One region of the Kushneria sp. Sum13 genome, then DNA from elsewhere that is predicted to be linked to it. Evidence: predicted binding sites of a transcription regulator. Region 1 holds the regulator's gene; each other region holds the start of a gene.
What was found. The regulator PhoB, encoded in region 1, activates phosphate uptake and scavenging genes when phosphate is short. The targets are predictions, from matches to a motif close to TGTCATANNNNTGTCANA.
Positions count from the first base shown of each region.

Region 1 (7,958 bases):
CGGCCCGGCTGGCCCATTGGGCGGGAGCGCCCATCACGGTGCGTCTGCATGCGCAGGGGCCGGGGCGCGGCCGCCATGACGAACTGGTGGCGTTGGGCCAGAAGGCCGGGCAGCGGGTCTGGCGACGGGAAGTCACGCTGGAAGCCGAAGGCGAGGTGCTGGTGGCCGCACGTTCTGTCATGGCGCTCAAGGCCTGCCCGCCCTGGATGACCGGGCTTGGCACCCAGGCCCTCGGGCATCAGCTTTTTGCCAGAAGCGCCCGCGCACCGCGCAAGGCCATCGTGCAGCGTTCCAGTCTCGAGATGATCCGGGCCGCTCCCGGATTTCTGGCCCTGCCCGTAACGTGGGGGCGGCGCTCGCTGTTTGCCCTGGGCGTCGGGCGAGCGCCGCTGCTGGTACAGGAGTATTTCGTGCACGAGCGCTTTACCCGGTGTCAGCGACCATCACACGTGAAGGGCTCGACGCCGCGTCATTTCGGGTAGACTCATATTTTCACGCTGACCTTCTCGTTTTACGCTGACTGGAGCCCCGACGATGCCGTCGCCCCTCGCTCGACTCCCCGACTTCATGCGCCTGACCAGGCTTGATCGCCCCATCGGCACCTGGCTTTTGATGTGGCCGACGCTGGCCGCGCTGTGGCTGGCCGGTGATGGCCTGCCCACGCGTCATAACCTGATCATCTTCATTGCCGGGGTCTACGTCATGCGGGCGGCGGGATGCGTGATCAATGACTACGCCGATCGTCACTTCGATGCCCACGTCAAACGCACCCATGATCGACCGCTGGCGACCGGGCGCATCAGCGCGCGCGAGGCATTGATCCTGTTTGGTGTCCTGCTGGCGATTGCCTTCGTACTGGTGTGCTTCACCAATGCCTTTACCATCATGCTGTCGTTCGGGGCCGCGGCGCTGGCCGCCAGCTATCCGTTCATGAAGCGCTATACCCACCTGCCGCAGGTGGTGCTGGGGGCGGCCTTTGGCTGGAGCATTCCGATGGCCTTCGGCGCCGAGCAGGGCCATGTCCCGGCCGTGGCATGGTGGCTCTTTTTCGCCAATATCGTCTGGACGCTGGTCTATGACACCTGGTATGCGATGGTTGATCGTGACGATGATCTGAAAATCGGCATCAAGTCGACCGCCGTGCTGTTCGGCCGCATGGATCTGATCATTCAGGGCGCACTGCAGGTGTTGATGCTGCTGTTGCTGGCCGTGGTGGGCAGCCTTGCAGGACTTGATGGCTTCTACTGGGCAGCACTGATTGCCATCGCCGCCGTGTTTGTCCACCAGCAACGCCTTTGTCGCACGCGCACCCGAGAGGGCTGCTTTCAGGCCTTTTTGAACAATCACTGGGTGGGCGTGCTGCTGTTTGCCGGTATCGCGCTGGCGACCTGGCAGGCCTGATGTTTCGAAAGTGATGGCGTTATGCCAGGCGAGGGTGTCATAAAGTTGTCACATGAAGACGTTTGAATGACGATCACATGACGAAGCCTGTGGCCGAATGCCGTTGCGCGCATCGTCCCGGCAGTCGCCATCGCTATCCGGCAGGGGAAGCCATTCATGTCCAGAACCGTTTTAATCGTCGACGACGAAGCGCCGATTCGCGAAATGATTGCCATGGCACTCGAGATGGCGGACTTTCGCATTCTCGAGGCCGAGGATGCCAGAACCGCCCATGAGCTGGTCGTCGATGAACGTCCCGATCTGATTTTACTGGACTGGATGCTGCCCGGCGTCAGCGGGATCGATCTGGCCCGACGGCTCAAGCGTGAACCCATCACCCGCGACATCCCGATCGTGCTGTTGACCGCGCGCTGCGAGGAAGACAACAAGGTGCAGGGTCTGGAAAGCGGCGCCGATGACTACATCACCAAGCCCTTTTCCCCGCGCGAGCTGATTGCCCGCCTCAAGGCCGTGTTGCGTCGTACCACGCCGGCCGGCGTCGAGGAGAACGTCGAGGTAGACGGGCTGCTGCTTGACCCCGTCAGCCATCGCGTCAGCGTCGATGGCCGGGCCCTTGAGATCGGGCCGACCGAATATCGCCTGCTTCAGTTTTTCATGACCCATCAGGAGCGCGCCTATACCCGTACCCAGCTGCTCGATCAGGTCTGGGGCGGCAATGTCTATGTCGAGGAGCGTACGGTGGATGTGCATATCCGCCGACTGCGAAAGGTGCTGGGGGACGCTCATCAGCATCTGGTGCAGACCGTTCGTGGTACCGGCTACCGCTTCTCGTCGCGGTAGTCGGGCATGCATTACTGGCTCAATGAACTCTGGCGGCTGTCCTATCTGGTCGCCTGCTTCGGCATTCTGGGCACCCTGCTGGGCTATCCCGGGTGGGGCATCGCCCTGGGTCTGGGGATCCATCTCGCCTTTACCCTTCGACACCTCAAACGCCTCTACCGCTGGCTGGAAGCGCCGGTGGATCAGCGCCCGCCCGACGGCGAAGGGGTGTGGGGTGATCTTTTTGACCGCCTCTATCGCTATCAAAAGGGCCAGCAGCATCTGCAAAATCGCCTGCGCTCGGTGTTAAAGCGCGTTCAGGAATCAGCCGAGTCGATGAGCGAAGGGGTGGTCATGCTCGATTCACGCGGCTGTCTGGACTGGTGGAACAGCGCCGCCGAGCGCCTGGTCGGACTGGACAGTCGCCACGACCGCGGCCATCACCTGACCAACTACCTGCGCGATCCTGCCTTTATCCGCTACTTTCGCAAAATGGATTACAGCGAGCCGATCACGATCGGTGCGCCCACCAACGAGGCGCGCACCCTGTCGTGCCAGATCACCCGCTTTGGCGATGACGAACGCCTTTTGATCATTCGCGATGTCACCCGGCTGCAGCGTCTGGAGCAGACGCGACGCGATTTCGTGGCCAACGTCTCGCATGAACTGCGCACCCCACTGACGGTGCTGACCGGCTATGTCGAGACCTGGCAGGACAACGATGGCGCTCTCCCTGTCGCCTATCAGCGCGGCCTGAGTCGGATGCAGGAACAGACCGTGCGCATGCAGCATCTGGTCGAGGACCTGCTGACCCTGTCGCGGCTGGAAACCAGCGAGCGTCACCGCAACGAGCGCTCGATCGACATGGCCGCGCTGTGCGAACAGATTGCCGAGGACGGCCAGGAGCTGTCTGGCGGCAGCCACGAGATCACCTGTCGGCTCGAGGAGACCCGGCGGCTTTATGGCGATGTCGAAGAGCTTCGAAGCGCCCTGTCCAATCTGATCTATAACGCCGTGCGCTACACATCACCCGGCTGTCATATCACCCTCGTCTATCGCCGATGGGACAAGGGCGGTGCCGCTGTCGAGGTCATCGATGACGGCGAGGGCATTGCCCCCGAACATCTGCCGCGACTGACAGAGCGCTTCTACCGGGTCGACAAGAGCCGTTCGGTGGCCAGCGGCGGCACCGGGCTGGGACTGGCCATCGTCAAGCACGTGCTGCTGCGCCACGACGCCCGGCTCGATATCGAAAGCCGGCCCGGCGAGGGCGCCTGCTTTCGCTGTATCTTTCCCGTCACCCGTCTGGAAAGAATGACGGACTGACGCACGGGCGTGGTCATCAACAGCCGCAGCCATCAACAGCCGCGGGCATCACGCGTTACTGACGCACGGCGCGGACATCGGTCAGACCGTGATAGCGCTCGAGCAGTGCCAACAGAATGGCCTGACTTTCCACATCAACATTGCCGTGCGTATCGGCCGGTCGAAAGTGCATCTGAAAGGCACCCAGCGCTTTGCGGGTCGGCTCGTCATACGTGCCGGTGACGCTCACCGGATATCCCCAGAGACCCAGCGCGCGCTGCAGCTGCGCCATGGACAAGGGGGAAGCGCTAAGCTCGCGCTGATAGCGCGTCACGACATGACGCTCGGGCCAGGCGCCGACTCCGGCCTCATAAAGACGCTGCCAGGGAAAGAACGGGCCCGGATCCACCTTGCGACCCGGGGCAATGTCACTGTGTCCCAGTACGTTTTCCGGGGCGATGTGGTAGCGGTCGACGATGTCGCGGGCCAGCGCCGTGACCAGCTCGATCTGGGCACGGGAGTAGGGGTCCCAGACCATGCCGTCGGGTGAGGTGTAGTGGCCGCGATTGACGATCTCGATGCCAATGGAGGTATCGTTGAGATTGACGCGATCTCCCCAGCTGCTCACGCCGGCGTGCCAGGCCCGCTTGTCCTCGTCAACCAGCTGCATCGCGACCGGCTGATTCTGATACTCACCGGGCGAGGCCGTGACGAGATAATGGGCGCTGACGTTGCCCCCGGTCAGCGCTCTGAAGGCGGCGGCGTCATCGCCACCGGTATAGTGCAGCACCAGAAACCGGATGCGCTGATTCTGTCCCTTTGATGACACCGAGTGATCCACCCGATAGCCGCTGCGGCGCTCGAGTGCAGCGCCCTGTGCCGGGCCATAACGCCGGGCCGGAGCAGGATCATCGATGACCGGGACATTACTGAAGATACGGTCGATGGCGTCGGTATCGACCATGGGCGTCGGGGCGGGTGCGGGCGTACCGGCACAGCCGGCAAGCATCATGGCCAGCGCCAGCCCCGCGAGCAGGGATTTTGACATGTTGTGTTCCGTCAGGACGATGAGGTGATCCGGGCTTCAAAACGCCATACGACACGAGTCACTGTGCAGGCCCTGACGGGCATTTCATGCGACATGTCACATCATGTTACGACGACAGGGTCGCATCATAGCAGTGTTGTTCACGCTTGCCTGCATCGAGACAGGGTCTATTGCGGCGCCGGCAGGGCCATGTAATGACGCCGCCACATCATGACGCCCGCGGCCACCGCGGCCGGCATGACCAGCAGATTGACGATGGGAATCCAGATCAGGGCGGAGACCACGCCGCCAAAGGTCAGTGTCGGCCACCAGCGCGCGCTCAGGCGCTTTTTCATGTCGGGAAAGCTCACCCCGTTGTTGTCCATGGGGTAGTCCAGATACTGAATCGACATGCTCCAGATCGAAAACAGCGCCCAGCACAGCGGTGCCGCCAGATGCAGTACGGGCACAAACCCGATTAACAGCAGCAGCAGTACGCGGGGGGCCATCCAGGCCAGCTTTTGCAGCTCGCGCTTTAAGCTGTCGATGGCCTGACGCCAGAGGGAGCGGTCATCGATGCTTTCCTGCTGCCCGGACAGGCGCTTTTCGACGTTCTCGGCCAGAAACCCGTAAAAGGGCGAGGCGATCAGGTTGGCCACGACCGTAAAGGTAAAGGCCAGCACGATGATCAGACACAGCACGACCAGCGGCCAGATCAACCATTCAAGCCACTCGAGCCAGCCCGGGACGCTGGCCATCCAGTAGTTGACCCAGCCGGAGAAGCGCTGGATCACAAACGTGAACAGCGCGGCATAAATGGCCAGATTGGCCAGCAGCGGAATCACGACATAACGTCGAAGCCCGGGCGAGAGCACCATGGAAAACCCGCGCCCCAGCGCAGAGACGGCATACACCATTGAAGGATTATCCAGTCATCAAAGAGGGTGGGCAGGCAGATTATCATACCCGCCGACCCTCGCGGAGAGGGCCGGCAGGCGTCAGGAAAGAGGCGTGCTCAGGAAGGGGTCGTGCTCAGGGTGTTGGCGTGCTGCCCGGCGACGGCGAGGAATTGCTGGAGTGGCGAATGTCATCGCCCTCGACCAGATACACCACCGATTCCGCCAGATTGTCGGCATGATCACCGATGCGTTCCAGTGAACGCAGGATCCACATGACGTTGAGCACCGAGCTGATCGAGCGCGGGTCCTCCATCATGAAGGTCACCAGCGAGCGCATGGCGGTCTGATAGTCCTGATCGACGATCTCGTCTTCCCCCAGCACCTCGCGTGCCAGGGGCACGTCCATGCGGGCAAAGGCGGTCAGGGCCTGACGGACCATGTCCCGTACGCGGGTGCTGATATGGCGAATTTCGGTAAAGCCGCGGCTGGTCAGCCCTTCCTCGATCAGACTCAGGGCATGACGGGCGATCTTGTTGGCCTCATCCCCCATGCGCTCCAGATCGGAGGTGGCACGGGTGACGGCCAGCACCAGCCGCAGATCGGAGGCCGTGGGCTGGCGCCGGGCCAGAATATGGGCACACTCGTCATCAATGTCGAGCTGGAAGCCATTGACCTCACGGTCGTTATCACGCACGCGCTCGGCCGCTTCGAAATCGCCCTCGAGCAGGGCCGCGATGACCTCATTGATCTGGCGCTCTACCAGCCCCCCCATCGCCAGCAGCTGAGTCTTCAACGACTCAAGCTCCTGATTGAACTGACGCGAAATGTGCTGGCTGTGAGGGTCGTTGGCAATGTCCATGGAGACTCCGTTCACGGATCAAAGGCGCTGCCTGGCAACGCCATGTTGCCACCAGCATCGCGCACGGTAATGACAATTTGATGACACCGTGGCGGCCCTTCTCACCGCCATGACGCAGGCCCCTGCCTGGCCTGGCGGCCATTGATTAGTCCGGCGGCCACTGATCAGCCCAGCGGCACCAGCTTGGCAAAGCCCAGCACCAGCCACTTGTCGCCATCTTCCTCGAAACTGACCTGCACGCGCGCGCGCTGGCCCTGACCTTCGGCGTTGATCACCACCCCTTCACCGAAGACCGGATGACTGACGCGCTGGCCCAGCGACAGGCTTGGCAGCTCGTCACCACCGTCGACCTGTTCCTGGCGCACGCTGGATTCGCGTGAAGTGACCGGGCGCGAAATCTGCCCGCGCAGGCGCACTTCCTCGACCAGGTTTTCCGGCAGCTCGCGCAGAAAGCGCGACGGACGCTGGAAGGTCTCCTTGCCGTGCAGGCGCCGCGATTCGGCATGGGTGAGATAGAGCTTCTCCATCGCCCGCGTGATCCCGACGTAGCAGAGCCTGCGCTCTTCCTCGAGGCGGCCCGGCTCTTCCAGCGACATCTTGTGCGGAAAGAGGCCCTCTTCCATACCGGCCACGAACACGACCGGAAATTCCAGCCCCTTGGCCGAGTGCAGGGTCATCATCTGCACCGCATCCTCGAACTCATCGGCCTCGTGCTCGCCGGAGTTGAGCGCCGCCTCAGCCAGGAAAGTGCCCAGCATGTCGCCTTCACGGTCGCTCATTGGATCAAAGGGATTGCTCTGGGTAGCGGCCTTCGCCGCGCTGACCAGCTCTTCCAGGTTTTCGACCCGCGCCTGACCCTTCTCGCCTTTCTCGGCGCGGTGGTGCTCGATCAGCCCGGTCTGGCTGATCACGTGATCAATCATCTCATGCAGGGCCAGGCCTGCGGTGTCGTTATCAAGCTGATCGATCAGATTGCTGAAGGTGGTCACACTCGAGGCCGCGCGGCCTTTTAAAAGGCCCTTTGAAGGCGCGTCATTGAGCGCCTGCCACAGCGACACTCCCTCGTCGCGGGCATAGGCGCGCAGCAGCTCGACGCTGCGGGTGCCAATGCCACGCGCCGGCACATTGATCACGCGCTCAAGCGAGGCATCATCGTCACGCGACACCATCAGGCGCAGGTAGGCCAGCGCGTTTTTGATCTCGAGACGCTCATAAAAGCGCTGACCGCCGTAGATGCGATAGGGCACCTTCTGGCGAATCAGCGCCTCCTCCAGCACCCGCGACTGGGCATTGGAGCGATACAAAATGGCGATATCACGACGGGCACGGTTTTTCTCGCGCACCTGAGCATTGATGGTATCGACAATAAAACGCGCTTCGTCCAGGTCGTTGAAACCGCCATAGAGGGAGATGCGCTCGCCTTCTGCGACATCGGTCCAGAGCTCCTTGCCCATGCGCCCGGCGTTGTGACGAATCAGCGCGTTGGCCGCCTCCAGAATGGCACTGGTCGAACGGTAGTTGCGCTCAAGGCGCACCAGGCGGGTGTCGTGAAACTCATCACGAAAGCGCGCCAGGTTCTCGACCTTCGCCCCGCGCCAGCCGTAGATCGACTGGTCATCATCACCCACGGCGGTCAGGCAGGCGCGAT
Region 1 is NZ_CP199847.1:3,680,794-3,688,751, forward strand. Features, by position in the region: gene ACUN8C_RS16960 (chorismate--pyruvate lyase family protein) at 1-482, shown strand, start outside; gene ubiA (4-hydroxybenzoate octaprenyltransferase) at 535-1,401, shown strand; gene phoB (phosphate regulon transcriptional regulator PhoB) at 1,558-2,241, shown strand; gene phoR (phosphate regulon sensor histidine kinase PhoR) at 2,248-3,546, shown strand; gene ACUN8C_RS16980 (N-acetylmuramoyl-L-alanine amidase) at 3,602-4,573, opposite strand; gene cysZ (sulfate transporter CysZ) at 4,741-5,469, opposite strand; gene phoU (phosphate signaling complex protein PhoU) at 5,585-6,310, opposite strand; gene uvrD (DNA helicase II) at 6,475-7,958, opposite strand, start outside.

Region 2 (7,958 bases), 1.0 Mb from region 1:
GTGCGCCGTTTAACTGGCTGCAATCCGCGGGGTTATCAGCGGCGAGCGCCGGTCCGGACGCTGCCGCCAGCAGCAGGCCACTCGTCAGCAGTAGTTTTTGGGCAAGGTTCATCGAAGCCTCCTTTCACATGGCAGGGGTTGTCTCAATGATGATCTGCCCTGCGACTGTCTCTCTAACGGAAGAAATCTTCAAGACGACCCTGCCAATATCGCGCCGGCGTGCCACCATGACATCATCCCCCCGACCATTGGTGTTTCATGACCCTCGCTTCTCTCAACGATTGCCGGCACTGGGTATTCGACATGGATGGTACGCTGACCGTGGGCATTCATGACTTTCAGTTCATTCGTCGCGAGCTTGAGGTGCCGGATGACCGCGATATTCTCGAGTATCTCGAGTCACTGCCCGAGGCGCAGCGCCGGGACAGCCATGCCTGGCTGATGGAACACGAACGCGAACTGGCCGCACGCGCCACCCCGGCAGAAGGTGCGGTGGCCCTGATACGCGAACTCTGCGAACGGGATTATCGGCTGGGCATCCTGACCCGCAATGCCCGCGAGCTGGCGCATATCACGCTGGAGGTCATCGGCCTTGCCCAGTGCTTTGAGCGTGTCGACGTTCTGGGCAGGGAGGATGCGTCGCCCAAACCGCATCCGGGTGGGCTGGAACATTTCATCAGCCACTGGGGTGTGGCGCCCTCGGAAGTCGTGATGGTGGGCGACAGCCCGCTGGACATGCAGTGCGGGCGCGCAGCAGGCACCCGTACCGTGCTGGTCAATGTGCCGGAAAACTCATGCCCCGAGGCTACCGACCATCATCTGCCGGACTGTCATGCGCTGATGGCGGCGCTGCGCGGGTCATGAGGCGGCCGGCATGACTGGCCCGGTCTTCTGTCAGCTTCCGCGATAGGTCGAATAGGCGTACGGACTCAACAACAGCGGAATGTGATAGTGCGCCACCCCCGATTCGACCTGAAACGGCACCGGAATCTCGGGGAAAAAGGTCTCGGTGCCCTGCCGCTCATACCAGTCGCCGGTTTCAAACACCACTCGATAAACGCCCGCCTCCATGGTCTCGCCCTTCGGATAGAGCGCCGGGATGCGGCCATCGGCATTGGTGGTCTGCGTGGCCAGTGTTTGCCAGCCGCTGTCGGTTTTCTGCTCAAGCATGACCTCAACGCCGGAAGACGGTGTCCCCGTCTGCGTATTGAGAACATGCACGCTCAGCGGGTTCTTGTGGGTACTTGCGCTATCCGCAGCCTGTGACAGCGTGGGTACGGCGCACAGCAGCAACGCGGCACCGGTCATCCATTTGATCATGTTCATCTCCGTGGCAAAGCCTTGTCTGGACCCGATTGAGTCCCTTTATTTCCCGCCCCGAGCGCAAGGCAGGAGTGCGTGTCAGCGAAGGCAAGCTTGCGCCATGGCAAACGCCGTCACCATTACGCCCACATGACAATGTTGTAATGGTGCGATGTTGTCATGGTGCGACGCACCAAAATGGCTCAGGATCACGCCTTCACCGGGAGCACGCCCCGTCGGGAGAAAAGCGGGGAAAAAACGTTGAGGAAAATGACGTGCGCATTCTGATCGTTGAGGACGAAATCAAGACGGCTGACTATCTGCACAAGGGGTTGAGCGAGTCGGGCTATACCGTGGATGTTGTCCATGACGGCCTGCTGGCTCGCGAGCGCATTCTCGAAGGTCATTTTGATCTGTTCATTCTGGATGTGATGGTCCCGGGCATGGATGGATGGCAGCTGCTGCAGTTCATTCGCAGTCGCTGGCAGACGCCGGTGCTGTTTCTCACCGCGCGCGATGCGGTCGCCTATCGAGTGCGTGGGCTGGAGCTGGGCGCCGATGACTACCTGATCAAGCCGTTCTCGTTTGTGGAGCTGCTGGCGCGGGTGCGCACGCTGCTACGCCGGGGGCCTCCACGTGAGGTCCATCTTTTTCGCGCCTCGGACCTTGAGCTGGATGTTCTGCAGCGTCGGGTCGTACGTCAGGGGCAGGTCATTCATTTGACCAATCGGGAGTTCGCCCTGCTGCACCTTTTGATCAGTCATGAAAACGAGGTGCTCTCACGCACGCATATCGCCTCTCAGGTCTGGAACATGAACTTTGACAGCGATACCAACGTGGTGGATGTCGCCATTCGCCGTCTGCGCAGCAAGATCGATGAGCCCTTCGACATGCGCTTGATTCATACGGTACGCGGCATGGGTTACTGCCTTGGGTCCAACCCTGTAAGCACGATGCCATGAGGATGATTCCTCGCTCGCTGGCCTGGCGGCTGGCGCTCATGTTTGCCCTGGCCACCGCGCTACTGCTCGGCGGTATCGGGGTGTATCTCTATCACGCGCTGGAGCATGAAATTGTCTGGCGCGATGATCAGGCGCTCAAGGGTCGGCTCGAGCGGATGACAGCGCTGCTCAACGACAGCGATAGTCTTGAAGTGCTGCGCCAGCGCCCCGGGCTGTATGCCAACATGCTGGATAACCGCGAAAGCCTGTTATGGCTGCTGGATGCCCGGGGTCAGGCATTGCTGGAGGTCAACCCGGTACAGCGTACCGTACCGCAGCTGCCCCGCACCCGGAGCATTCGACTCGAGACACTGAAGACACCTTCGCCGGCGCGTCTGGCCTGGGTAACGGTGCATTTTCAGGGACAGCCGGTCACGCTGGTGGCGGGGCGCGTGCTGGACGAGCGTACCCGCATGCTCGGTGATTATCGCCACCGGCTGCTGGCCTCGCTGCTGGGCGGTGCCTTGCTCGCGCTGATGCTGGGCTACTGGATTGCACTGCGCGGGCTGGCACCGGTCCGACGGCTGGCCGAGCGTATCAGTGACATCGATACCCGTCATCTTCATCATCGCCTGCCGCATACGGGCGAGGTCAGCGAGCTGCGCGTGCTGGGACGTGATCTCAACGTCATGCTCGAGAGGCTCGAACAGGGTTTCATGCAGCTGTCACGATTTTCGGAAGATCTGGCGCATGAGATGCGCACGCCCCTGAGCAATCTGATGGGTCAAACCCAGCAGGCCATGCAGCGAGACAGAAGCATCGAGGCCTATCAGAGCCTGCTGGGCTCGCATCTGGAAGAATATGAGCGGCTCTCACGCATGATCGACAGCATGCTGTTTCTGGCCCGCGCCGAGCAGCCCGATGCCACCTTCCATCACGCCCCGGTGGATTTACAGGCGCTGGTCGCGCAGCTATGTGACTACTTTGAGGGCATGGCCGAGGAGCGGGCGCTGACGCTGGTGCCCTGCGCTTGCGGGTGGGTCAATGGCGATGTCGACCTGCTGCGCCGGGCGCTGGCCAACCTGCTCGCCAATGCCCTGCGCTACGCAAACGCCAACAGCACTGTGACCATCGGCACGCGCGCTCATGATGACGTCACCGAACTTTATGTGTGTAATGACGGCCCACAGATCGAGGCGAAACATCTGCCGCTGGTATTCGAGCGTTTTTATCGCATCGATGCCTCCCGCCAGACACCGGATGATTCCGGCGGGCTGGGGCTTGCCATTGTGCGCGCCATTGCCGGTCTGCATGGCGGCACAGCGTCGGTGGACAATCACAGCGACGGGGTATGCTTTTATCTGCGACTGCCGGTCGCACAATCGCTATCCTGACGCGACGCACTGTCCCAGAATGGGGCACTTTTTTGTTCTAAAGGGAATGTCGTGGCATGTCATCGGTGAGCTATACAAAAAAGGGGTATCAGGCGGCCCTGGCGCTGGTCGGGCTGTTGCTGGTGGCCATCAACCTGAGACCGGCGCTGACCAGTGTTTCCCCTGTCCTTAAAAATATCGCCGCCGGGCTGTCGCTGTCGCCGGCCGCTCAGGGCGTTCTGACCACCCTGCCAGTGGTTTGCCTCGGGCTGGCAGCACCGCTGGCGCCCAAAATGTCGCGTCGTATTGGTCCTGAGCGCACCATCTTCATCATTTTGATCCTGCTGGCCGTAACGCTGATGGTGCGCCCCTTCAGCGGTATGCTGGGGCTTTTCGTGTTCACGGCACTGGCGGGGGCCTGCATCGGCATCATGAACGTTCTGCTGCCGGGCATCGTCAAGCGCGACTTCCCGACCCGGGTCAGCCTGATGACAGGGCTTTATACCGTCGCGCTCAACCTGGGCGCCTCAATGGCGGCCGGGGCGACCGAGCCGCTGCGTCAGGCCTTTGGTGATCAATGGCAGCCATCGCTGGCTTTCTGGCTGGTGCCGGCCGTGATCGCCGCGCTGATCTGGATTCCTCAACTTCGGATTAAACATACCGTTCGCATCCGCCCCCGGGGTGGCCACTCGCTGTATCGCAGTGGCCTGGCCTGGCAGGTCACGCTGTTCATGGGGCTGCAGTCGTCGTTGGCCTATACGGTATTTGGCTGGCTGCCGACCATTTTGCAGGACCGCGGCGTGGCACCGGTGACGGCCGGCCTTGCGCTGTCGGTCTCGATTCTGTGTCAGGTGATCACCGCCATCGTGGCGCCGCTGACCGGCGGGCGTATGAAGGATCAGCGTGCGGTATTGATCGGGGTGATGATGCTCACCCTGTGTGGCCTGGCGGGCTGTCTGTATGCATCCACCGACAGCCTGTGGCTGTGGATCGTGATTCTGGGACTGGGCCAGGGGGGCACGTTCAGCATGGCGCTGACGCTTCTCGCCCTGCGCGCCCCGGATGCCGATACGGCCTCCGAACTCTCCGGCATGGCGCAGGGCTTTGGCTACGTGCTGGCCGCCTTCGGGCCGCTGCTGGTGGGGCTGTTGCATGACTGGTCGGGCGGCTGGGACGTGGTGGGGATCCTGCTGGGCCTGATCGGGCTGGCTGCCATGATCGTGGCACTGGGTGCCGGTCGCAATCGCCTGGTCCGACAGCCCGACTGAGCTGCTGCCCTGCTCACAAGTAACCGCGCTTCATAAAAAAACGCCCCGCTGGTGCGGGGCGTTTGGTTTTGCCATGACAGGGGCCCGATCAGCTCAGGCGCTGCATGTAGTCGATATAGCCGAAGGTCCTGACCGTTCGAACCTGGCGGCTTGTTTCATCGATCCGGCAGATCGAGGGCAGGCGAATGCCGTTGAAGGTGGTGGTTTTGACCATGGTGTAATGCGCCATGTCGGTGAACACCAGCCGGTCGCCAATCTCGAGCGGCGCGTCAAAGGCGTAGTCGCCGATCACGTCACCGGCCAGACAGGTCATGCCGCCCAGCCGATAGGTATGCGCCTTGTCACCCGGATGCGCGCCACCAATGATCTCGGGACGGTACGGCATCTCCAGCACGTCCGGCATATGGGCCGTGGCAGAGGTGTCGAGAATCGCGATCGGGCCGTTGTTATCGACAATATCCAGTACAGTTGCCACCAGGTATCCGGTATTGAGCGCAATGGCTTCACCCGGCTCCAGATAGACTTCCAGATGCGGATAGCGCGCGCGGAAATCACGAATCACACGCACCAGTCGCACCACATCGTAATCCTCACGCGTGATGTGATGCCCGCCGCCGAAGTTGACCCAGCGCATCTCGCCGAGATATTGACCGAACTTTTGCTCAAATGCCGCCAGCGTCTCTTCCAGCGCATCACTGTTTTGCTCACACAGGGTGTGAAAGTGAAGCCCTTCGAGACCCTCGAGATCACCCGGCGCGATATCGCCTGCGCGGGTGCCCAGCCGGGAGCCGGCGGCGCAGGGGTCATAAAGCGCCACGGCGCCGGTGGAGTGCTCGGGGTTAACCCGCAGTCCACAAGAGGGGCGTCGCGGCGACGATGCGACCGTGTCGCGATGACGCCGCCACTGACCGGGCGAGTTGAAACTCAGATGATCGGCATAGCGCAAGACTTCCGTCATCTCGGCTTCGGTAAAGGCCGGCGAGTAGACATGCACCTCGCCGCCGAAGGTCTCGGCTCCCAGACGCGCTTCATCCTGCCCACTGGCCGTCGTGCCGACCAGATACTCTCGCACCAGCGGGAAGCTGTCCCACAGGGCAAAGCCCTTCAGCGCCAGCAGGATTTTCGCGCCGCTGTCCCGTTGCACCTGTCCAAGCCGCTCGAGATTGCGTTTGAGCAGCGCGTCATCGACCACGTAGGCCGGTGACGGGCAGGCATGGATGTCGAAGTCGATTTGGGTATCGCTCATCAATGCTCAGCCCAGCGGGTCATGGTCGGGGTCAAGCTCGACCATCTGCCAGGGCAGGCCCATGTCGCCGATGCGTTCCATGAAGGGATTCGGATCGAGCTGCTCGACGTTGAACACGCCATCGCCCTTCCAGAGACCTTCCAGCATCAGCATGGCACCGGTCACTGCCGGGACGCCGGTCGTGAACGAGATCGCCTGGGACTGCACTTCGGCGTAGCACTTCTCGTGATCGCAGATGTTGTAGATATACACCTTGCGACGCTTGCCATCCTTGATGCCATCGAGGATGACGCCAATGTTGGTCTTGCCTTTGGTGCGCGGGCCAAGCGATGCCGGGTCTGGCAGGACGGATTTCAGAAACTGCAGCGGCGAAATTTCACAGCCGTTGACGTTGATCGGCTCGATGCTGGTCATGCCGACATTTTCCAGCACCTTGAGATGTGTCAGGTATTTCTCGGAGAAGGTCATCCAGAAGCGAATGCGCTCGATGCCCTTGATGTTACGGGCCAGTGATTCCAGCTCTTCGTGATAGAGCAGATAAAGATCCTTTTCACCGATACCGTCGAAATCAAAGGTACGCTTTTCCGACAGCGGCGCGGTTTCGACCCATTCGCCCTTCTCCCAGTAGCGACCGTTCGCGGTGATTTCGCGAATGTTGATCTCCGGGTTGAAGTTGGTGGCAAACGGATAGCCGTGGTCGCCGCCATTGGCATCAAGGATGTCGATGCGGTGGATCTCGTCAAACAGGTTCTTCTGGCCATAGGCGCAGTAGATGTTGGTCATGCCCGGATCGAAGCCGCAGCCGAGCGTGGCCATGTTGCCCGCTTTCACATAGCGATCCTGGAAGGCCCACTGCTCCTTGTACTCGAACTTCGCTTCATCGGGATGTTCGTAGTTGGCCGTGTCCAGATAGGGCACGCCGGTACGCAGGCAGGCTTCCATGATGGTCAGATCCTGATAGGGCAGTGCCACATGGATCAGGATATCCGGCTTGAAGGATTCAATCAGCGCAACCAGAGCCTCAACGTCATCGGCGTCGACCTGCGCGGTCTGAATGGGACGCGACAGCTGATCGGCAATCGCCCTGCACTTTGTTTCGTTGCGGCTGGCCAGACAGATCTCGCCAAACACTTCAGGGTGTTGTGCACACTTGTGGGTCACAACCCCACCGACGCCACCGGCGCCAATAATCAGAACCTTGTTCATGGAGTCAATTCCAGATCGGGAAAGTCAACAGTGGTAAGGGTCTTATCGGTAGTGGGCAACCAACTTTTCACCAGGAAAGATTCAGCACACCCCGACCCGATGCCACCCCGGTCGTGGTCTCACCTGCCCAGAAGGCATTGCGGCAAGAAGGCGCCGATGATGGCCTTGCCGGCCGCCGGTCTCAAGTGTTTTTACATTAATATGTGAGGACAGACGGGCACCAAAGGGGCTGGCGCCGTCATCGAGTCAAGGAGGCCCGGCTGTCACCAACGAGGGGATGCATCCGCATCGAAATGTCTTTACCATACTGGGGTATAGTATATAGAGACGTTGTCATGCCGCATTCTCCCGCTGCAAAAAAGCGTGTTCTTACCCGGGTGCGTCGCATTCGAGGCCAGTGTGAGGCGCTGGAACGTCAGCTGGAAGCCGGCGCCGAGTGCGCCCCGATTCTGCAACAGATCGCGGCCATGCGCGGTGCCATCAACGGCCTGATGTCGGAGATGATGGAAACGCACATCCGTGAGACCTTTGGTGAAGGTGCTGCCAGCGACGAGGCGCGTAATGCGCGCGTCGATGAGACGGCCTCACTGATCCGTTCCTATCTGAAATAGCCTGTGGTCCG
Region 2 is NZ_CP199847.1:999,686-1,007,643, reverse strand. Features, by position in the region: gene ACUN8C_RS04670 (hypothetical protein) at 1-112, opposite strand, end outside; gene ACUN8C_RS04665 (HAD family hydrolase) at 259-864, shown strand; gene uraH (hydroxyisourate hydrolase) at 895-1,320, opposite strand; gene ACUN8C_RS04655 (heavy metal response regulator transcription factor) at 1,578-2,264, shown strand; gene ACUN8C_RS04650 (heavy metal sensor histidine kinase) at 2,261-3,637, shown strand; gene ACUN8C_RS04645 (CynX/NimT family MFS transporter) at 3,694-4,884, shown strand; gene nspC (carboxynorspermidine decarboxylase) at 4,973-6,130, opposite strand; gene ACUN8C_RS04635 (saccharopine dehydrogenase family protein) at 6,137-7,336, opposite strand; gene frmR (formaldehyde-responsive transcriptional repressor FrmR) at 7,672-7,947, shown strand.
Region 2: ACUN8C_RS04655 (heavy metal response regulator transcription factor) is a predicted target of PhoB. The motif match lies at 1,441-1,458, and genes of this name have one in related genera.

Region 3 (7,958 bases), 720 kb from region 1:
GGTTTACGTGGAGAAGCCGCGTACGACCGTGGGCTGGAAGGGACTGGCGTATGATCCGCATCTTGATGGCAGCGACAACATGGCCGAAGGGCTTGCCAGCACGCGCCGACTCATGCGCGACATTACCGCACTGGGACTGCCGATTGCCTGCGAACTTCTCCAGCCCATGCTGAGCACCTACATGGATGATCTCATCAGCTGGGCGGCGGTGGGGGCGCGTACTACCGAGTCGCAGATCCACCGTGAAATGGTCAGTGCGCTGCCCATGCCCACGGGGTTCAAAAACGGCACCGACGGTGGCATTCAAGTCGCCATCGATGCCATGGGCGCCAGCCGCCATGGGCATCGTTATCCGGGATTCGACGACAGCGGCTGTCCGGCGCTTTTGCATTCCAGCGGCAATCCCGATACCCACCTGGTGCTGCGGGGTGGCCATCACGGCCCCAACTTTGACGCTCAAAGTGTTGAAAGGGCCAGCAGTGCCCTGCGCGCGGCAGGTGTTTCAACTGCCATCATGGTGGATTGCTCTCACGCCAACAGCGACAAGGACCCCGCGCGTCAGCCACTGGTGCTTGATGAGGTCATTGGCCAGCGTCTCAATGGCGCTTCCTCTCTGGTCGGTGTGATGCTTGAAAGTCATCTCGAAACGGGCAAGCAGGCGCTGGGGGGCCCGCTGCGCTATGGCGTCTCCATTACCGATGGTTGTCTGGGCTGGGTGGACACCGAGCACCACCTGCGTCGTGCGGCGCAGCGTCTGGCCATCCGCCATACCTGAAGCACTAAAGATATGGCCCGGGGTCGAGCGATCGCCACCCCGGGCCATGAGGCTGTCAAAAACCTGTCATGATATCGTCGTAATCTCGGCTCATCGATCAAGACCCGAGAGCGATGACATGAGCCAGGAAATTGAAAATCACGACAATCACAACGATAGCGGTAATCGTCCTTTCTCATCCGTAATGACGCGCTATCTATCGCGTCGTCGCATGCTGCAGGGGAGTCTGGGGCTTGCCGCTGCCACACTGTTTACCGACTTTGGCCTGAGTGCTGCCATTCGCCAGGCCAGCGCCAATCCCTCGAGTCGCCGACTTGTATTGGGTTTCGAGTCGCTGCCCGGCAGCATGACGGATGCTATCGTGGTGCCTGAAGGCTATACCGCTCAGGTTCTGGTCCCCTGGGGGACGTCACTGGAGGGCGGCAATGCCGGCTGGCAGCAGAATCTTCATATGACTCCTGCCTTTCAGGCACGTGCCATGGGCATGCATCACGACGGCATGTACCACTTTCCGCTTGATACACAGCATGCCTCACGCGATTTTCTGCTGGCCATCAATCATGAATATATCGATCAAACGGCCCTCTGGGCGCCGCAGGATGGCCCAACCAACGGTGATGAGGGCGCACGGCCAGCGGATGAAGTGCGCACCGAGATCAATGCACATGGCGTGGCCGTGGTCCGTCTAAGACGTGACGATCAGGGCCACTGGGCGCCAGTGGCCGGTGATGCCCACAACCGACGCATTACCTCGGCCACACCCATGGAACTGTCCGGGCCCGTGCGCGGTACGCCCTGGGTCGTCACTGCCTGGTCACCCGACGGCACACGCGTTCGCGGCACCAATAACAACTGTGCCTGCGGCCATACTCCCTGGGGCACCTATCTGACCTGTGAAGAAAACTGGCCCGAGGTGTTCACCGCTCAGGGAGAGCTGACGCCTGATCAGGCACGTCTGGGTATCAACGGCGAGCGTGGCCGCTATGGCTGGGAAAGTGCTGATGATGGTGAGCAGGGTGAGTTCAGTCGTTTTGACAATACCCCGCGCGGCGACGACCCCGCGAAGGACTACCGCAATGAGGCCCGCGGCTTTGGCTATATCGTCGAGATTGATCCCTACGATGCCGGTAGCGCCATTTACAAGCGCACGGCGCTGGGGCGCTTTCGTCACGAGGGCTGCTGGCCCGGTCGCGTCGTCGAAGGCATGCCGCTGACCTTTTATACCGGACACGACAGCCGCAACGAATACATCTACAAGTTCGTGACACGAAAGCACTGGCAGCAAAGTGACGCCAACCGCCCCGGTGAAGCCTATGACCGCCAGGCCATCGGTGCCCGCTATCTGGATGAGGGGACACTGTATGTCGCCCGTTTTGATGCTGATGGGACTGGTGAGTGGTTGCCTCTGAGCGTGGACGCCATCATCCCGCGGGGAGAACACAAGGGGCGTCGGCTGGGAGAGCTGTTCGAGGATCAGGCCGGCATCATTATCAATACCTGCGACGCCGCCGACCTGATGGGCGCCACACCCATGGACCGCCCCGAGTGGGGAACGGTCGATCCGCATTCGGGCATGGTGTACATGACGCTGACCAATAACTCAAAACGCACCGAAGAGGACAGTGAGGCGAGCTTTACCGGTGAGGGTGATGCGCTTGCCATGGGCAGCGGCTACGCCACGGCGCCGGTCAATGCTGCCAATCCGCGCGCAGACAATACTTATGGCCATATCATTCGCTGGCAGGAGAGCAGTGATGACCCGACCCGTATGCGCTGGGAGCCCTTCGTCTTTGGGGGCAGCGCCAGTGATGCTGACAGCAATCTGTCCGGTCTGACCGACGTCAACGCCTTTGCAAGTCCCGACGGTCTCTGGTTTGACGACCGTGACAACGGCGAAGGGATCCTGTGGATCGAAACCGACAATGGGCTGGACAAGGGTCGTGAGAACGCGGTGGCCGAAATGACCAACGATCAGGTGCTCGCCGTCGTGCCCGGTGCAATGACAGGCGATGGCCAGCCTGCCATCAACGCGCAAAACCAGGCACAGCTCAAGCGTTTCGCCATTGGACCCAACGAAGCCGAAGTCACCGGCATTTTTGCAACGCCTGATCGAACGGCGCTGTTTATCAATATTCAGCACCCGGTCAACTGGCCGGCCGCCAATACCGAGGATGCCACACAGGCAGCGCAGGGCCAGGTTCGTCCGCGGTCATCGACGGTCGTCATTCAAAAACGCGATGGGGGCAGAATTGGCGTTTAACATTCTGACACCTGTTCTGGCAGTGCATCAGCATCAGTCAGCAAAATAATCGCTCGGGCCGCCTCATGCGGCTCGAGCGTATTTCATGGGGCTGAAAGTCACGGAAAGGGCTCTGTCAGGGCCGCGCGGCATAGGCATACAGCAGGGTTTCCTGCGCACTGATGGCGGCTTCATCCTTGCCCGGACAGCGCTTTTCATAATGCCCGTCTGACTGAAGCGTCCAGCTCTGGCAGTTGTCCAGCATATAGGTATCAAGATCCTTTCTGACCCGCTGGGCGATCTTGCGATCCAGCAGGGGAAAGCAGGTCTCTACCCGGTGGAACATGTTGCGCTCCATGAAATCGGCGCTGGAACACCAGGTTTCCGACTTGCCAGCGTTGTGAAAATGAAAGACGCGGGTATGTTCCAGAAAGCGGCCCACCACCGAGCGCACCGTAATGTTGTCCGAGATGCCTGGAACCCCCGGGCGCAGACAGCAGGTGCCCCGGATGATCAGCTGGCAGATGACACCGCCCTGAGACGCCCGGTAGAGCGCCTGGATCAGTTTTGGCTCGGTCAGGGAGTTGCACTTGATGGTCAGCATCGCCTTGCGGCCCTTGCGCGCGTGTGCGGTTTCACGGTCGATCAGCTCCACCAGTCGACGGTGCAGCGTAAAGGGCGCGTGCAGGAGGTGTTCGGTGTGGCGCGGCTCGCCCATTCCGGAGAGCTGCTGAAACACGTGATGGACATCCTCGCAAAGCGTTTCGCGCGCCGTCAGAAGGCTGTAATCGGTATAGAGCTTTGCCGTCTTTGAATGGTAATTGCCGGTGCCCATGTGGGCGTAATGGCGAATCTGACCGGCTTCGCGACGCACGATATGCAGCATCTTGGCGTGGGTCTTGTAGGCCATGACGCCATAGATCACGTTGGCGCCGGCCTCCTGAAGCCGGGAGGCCAGTGCGATGTTGTCGGCCTCATCAAAGCGGGCGCGCAGCTCGATCACCACCGTGACTTCCTTGCCACTTCTTGCGGCATCAACCAGGGCGCTGACCACGCCTGATTCAAAGCCGGTACGATAAAGTGTCTGCTTGATGGCCAGAACGCTCGGATCTCGAGCGGCCTCGGCCAGCCAGTTTTCGATGACGCCAAACGATTCCCAGGGGTGTAAAAGCAGGATGTCCTGTCGACTGATCATGTCGAACAGGCTTTCATCCTTGCGAAGGGCTTTCGGCAGGCCAGGCACGAAAGGGGTGTAGCGCAGGTCCGCGCGCTCGCTGTCGCCAATCATGGCCATCAGCCGGCTCAGGTTGACCGGCCCATCGACCAGATAGAGATCCTCCTGTCCCAGCTTGAACTGCTTGAGTAAAAAGTCACTCAGATGCGCCGGGCAGTTATTGGCAACTTCAAGACGCACGCCGTCTCCGTAGCGTCGGGCCAGCAGCTCGCTTTTAAGCGCCGAGGCCAGATCCGAGACGTCCTCGGTGTCCATGGCAAGGTCAGCATTGCGCGTCAGACGAAACTGATAGCAGCCACGCACGACCATGCCGGGGAAAAGCTGCTCGGCATGGGCATGAATCATTGAGGAGAGAAAGACATACTCCTGGCATCCTTCGCGCTCAAGCTCTTTGGGAAGTCTGATCAGTCGGGGCAGTGAGCGGGGCGCCGGAATGATGGCCATGCCGCCTTCACGTCCAAAAGCGTCCCGGCCTTCCAGTTCGACGATGAAATTAAGGCTTTTATTGACCAGTCGCGGGAAGGGGTGGGACGGGTCCAGCCCGATCGGGCTGACCACCGGCATGATTTCGTCGTCGAAATAGGTGCTGACCCACTCCTTTTGCGCCTTGTTCCAGCTGTTACGACGCAGGAAGTGGATGCCGCGCTCGGCCAGTGCCGGGATCAGACGGGTATTGAGAATATGGTACTGACGCTCGACCTGTTCATGAGCGGTGCTCACGATCTCCTGGAAGATGCTGGAGCTTGAGTGACCGTCCATACCAACGTCTTCGTTGCCATAGGCAATGCGTCTTTTGAGACCTGCCACGCGAATCTCGAAAAACTCATCCAGATTGGAGGAGAAAATCAGCAGGAACTTGAGTCGCTCGAGCAGCGGATGAGTGTCATCAAGCGCCTGCTCCAGCACGCGTATGTGAAACCTCAGCGTGGACAGTTCACGGTTGAAATAAAGCCCGGCATCGTCCAGATCGCGCAGGGCATTGGCGGCTGCCCGGGCGCGAATACCGGCGTGTGTGTGATTGATCCTCAGCGTGGAGGCAGGGTCATTCTCGAGTGACGCGGTCGTTTCAGAAGCCGGGGTAGTGGGTAGTGATGACATCGAGAACTCTCCGGAAAATGACATGCGCCACCAAAAAAAGGCAGCGCATCCATCAGTGTGAGAAACTCTCATGACCCTTTGATGACAGTCATAACGTCCTGAGAGCCTTTGCGGCCTGCCTTGCACATCAGGTAACCATGCCATCGGCCCCGGCGCTCGCCTGGTAGACGAAAGTCGGGACACGCAGCTCCTGCCTGACGCGATACAGTACATCCAGACAGAACATGCCCGTTGTAATCATGAGGGCATCGGCGCCTCCACTGATATCCACAGCGCCTTCATGCCGCACTTCAGGACTATGGGCCGGGTGCCTTCAGAAGATGACATTGATCAGCCCCCTGATTTCCAGAATCTTTCGGATGGCTTTAATCCCGGCATCCATACTGTATAAAAACGAGCAGTATCAGATCATCCACGGTCAGCGTGCTTTTCCGCGCATCATGCGGTGCGAGAAACCATCATGGTGCATGCGATACAGGCAGGTGGCAGGACATTTGCGTGAGACGATGGCAGACACCAGCGCACTTCTGAAACATAAAAGTGACACAACCAACATAACCATAATAGCTGGCCTGTGCGGCAGCGGTGACGACGATCGTCGCATTCGACAGGCCGGTATAAGCGCCTGTCACCACTATCTGCCCGGGAAGGCGGATGTCATGAATCTCATGGGAGCAGCAGCATGAAAAAGCGTGTAGCAGTCGTGATTTCCGGATGCGGATGGCTGGATGGTACCGATGTGCAGGAGTTGACGATGGTGCTTCTGCGCCTGGATCAACTCGGGCTTGAGTGGAGCTGCTTTGCGCCGGACGTGGCGCAGCATCACGTAATAGACCACACCAGTGGCGAGCCCATGAACAGTGAGGGCCGCCATGCCATGGTGGAGTCATGTCGCATGGTGCATGAGCGCATTTATCCGCTGGAAAAGCTTCAGGCGGGAGAGTTTGGCGCGATCATCATCCCCGGTGGGCATGGTGCCATCAATCAATTGAGCGACTTTGCCGTCAGCGGGTCCTCCATGCAGGTACTTGAACAGCTGGTCGGCCAGCTTCACGAGTTTCATGACGCCCACAAGCCCATCGCGCTGATCGGCATGGCAGCATTGCTGGTGCCCCGACTCTTTGAGCAGGCCATTCCGGTCACGCTGGGTCAGAGCGCTGCGCTGTCCGGCACCATCAGCGCCATGGGCGGATTGCACAAGAGTGCCGGCGTCGGCGAGATCGTGGTGGATATCGAGCACCGAGTGCTTACCACGCCCGGCTGGCTCATGGGCAAACGACCCTCGGACGTGGCTCAGGGGCTTTTCAAGCTCGTGGATCGCGTGAATACGCTTATGGAGCAGCCGCGCTGACGCGCGGCTTGTCACTCAGCTATGGGTGTCATTCATTTCGACATCGTCACGACCGCCACGCGGACGTCGAATCAGACGGGCGAAAAGAATGCCGACCTCGAACAGCAGCCACATGGGGCCGGCCAGCAGGGTCTGTGAGATGACATCGGGCGGGGTGAGCACCATGCCCACAATAAAACAGCCAATGACCACATAAGGGCGCTTGGCCGACAACGCCTGTACCGTGGTCGCCCCGGTCAATACCAGCAGGAAGGTGGCCACCGGAATTTCAAACGCCAGCCCGAAGGCCAGAAACAGTTTGAGCACGAAGGAGAGGTAGGCGTTGATGTCGGTCATGATCTGCACATCCGCCGGGCCTGCCGTGGTGAAAAACTGGAACAGCAGCGGAAACACGACGTAGTAGGCAAAGGCGGCACCGCCATAAAACAGCAGGACGCTTGATCCCAGTATGGGCAGGGCGAGCTTTTTTTCGTGCGCGTAAAGGCCCGGTGCAATAAAGGCCCAGGCCTGGTAGAGCACGAAGGGAACGGCCAGAAACAGCGACACGATCAACGTCAGTTTGAAAGGTGCCAGAAAGGGCGAGGTGACTTCAGTGGCAATCATCTGCGAGCCGGGCGGCAGAAGGGCCATGAGCGGCTCGGCCACAAAGGTATAGATCTGGTTGGAAAAGGCGTAAAGCGATGCAAACGCGACCACGACGACGATCATGGCGCGCAAGAGTCGTGAACGCAGCTCAATAAGATGATCGATCAGCGGTGTGTGCGACTGATTATCGTCCTGTGGGCTCATCGATCCTGTTTATCCCTGTCATGGCTGTCCGACACCGATGGCTGCCCGGAGGACGGGGTGTCGGAGGTTGTCTGCTCGCTGGCGGCTGCTTCGGCAGCCGATGGTGGGGCGGTCGATGGATTGGCAGTATTGGCGTGACGATCCGACAGGGCCTCGGCGCTTGATGTCTCGCCGTGCTGCTTTGGCGATTCACTCTGCCGGTTGGCAGGACGATCATCGGAAAGCGCCCTGTCCGACAGCTTTCGACTGCTGGCCGAGGGATCATCGCCCAGACTTTCGATATCATTTCGTGCCTTTTTCAGACCCTGGTCAAAGCGGTCCTGCTGGCTTTTCATCTTGCGCTGCAGCTCCTCGGCCTCGAGCTGCGAGGTGATTTCCTGCTGAACGCTGGACACCGTGCGCTTGATCTTTCCCAGCCATAAACCGGCCGTGCGGGCTGCCGTGGGCAGACGCTCGGGGCCCAGCACCACCA
Region 3 is NZ_CP199847.1:689,304-697,261, forward strand. Features, by position in the region: gene ACUN8C_RS03310 (3-deoxy-7-phosphoheptulonate synthase) at 1-775, shown strand, start outside; gene ACUN8C_RS03315 (PhoX family protein) at 894-3,035, shown strand; gene ppk1 (polyphosphate kinase 1) at 3,151-5,346, opposite strand; partial or broken gene ACUN8C_RS03325 (hypothetical protein) at 5,474-5,641, opposite strand; gene elbB (isoprenoid biosynthesis glyoxalase ElbB) at 6,029-6,697, shown strand; gene tatC (twin-arginine translocase subunit TatC) at 6,713-7,486, opposite strand; gene tatB (Sec-independent protein translocase protein TatB) at 7,483-7,958, opposite strand, start outside.
Region 3: ACUN8C_RS03315 (PhoX family protein) is a predicted target of PhoB. The motif match lies at 829-846, and genes of this name have one in related genera.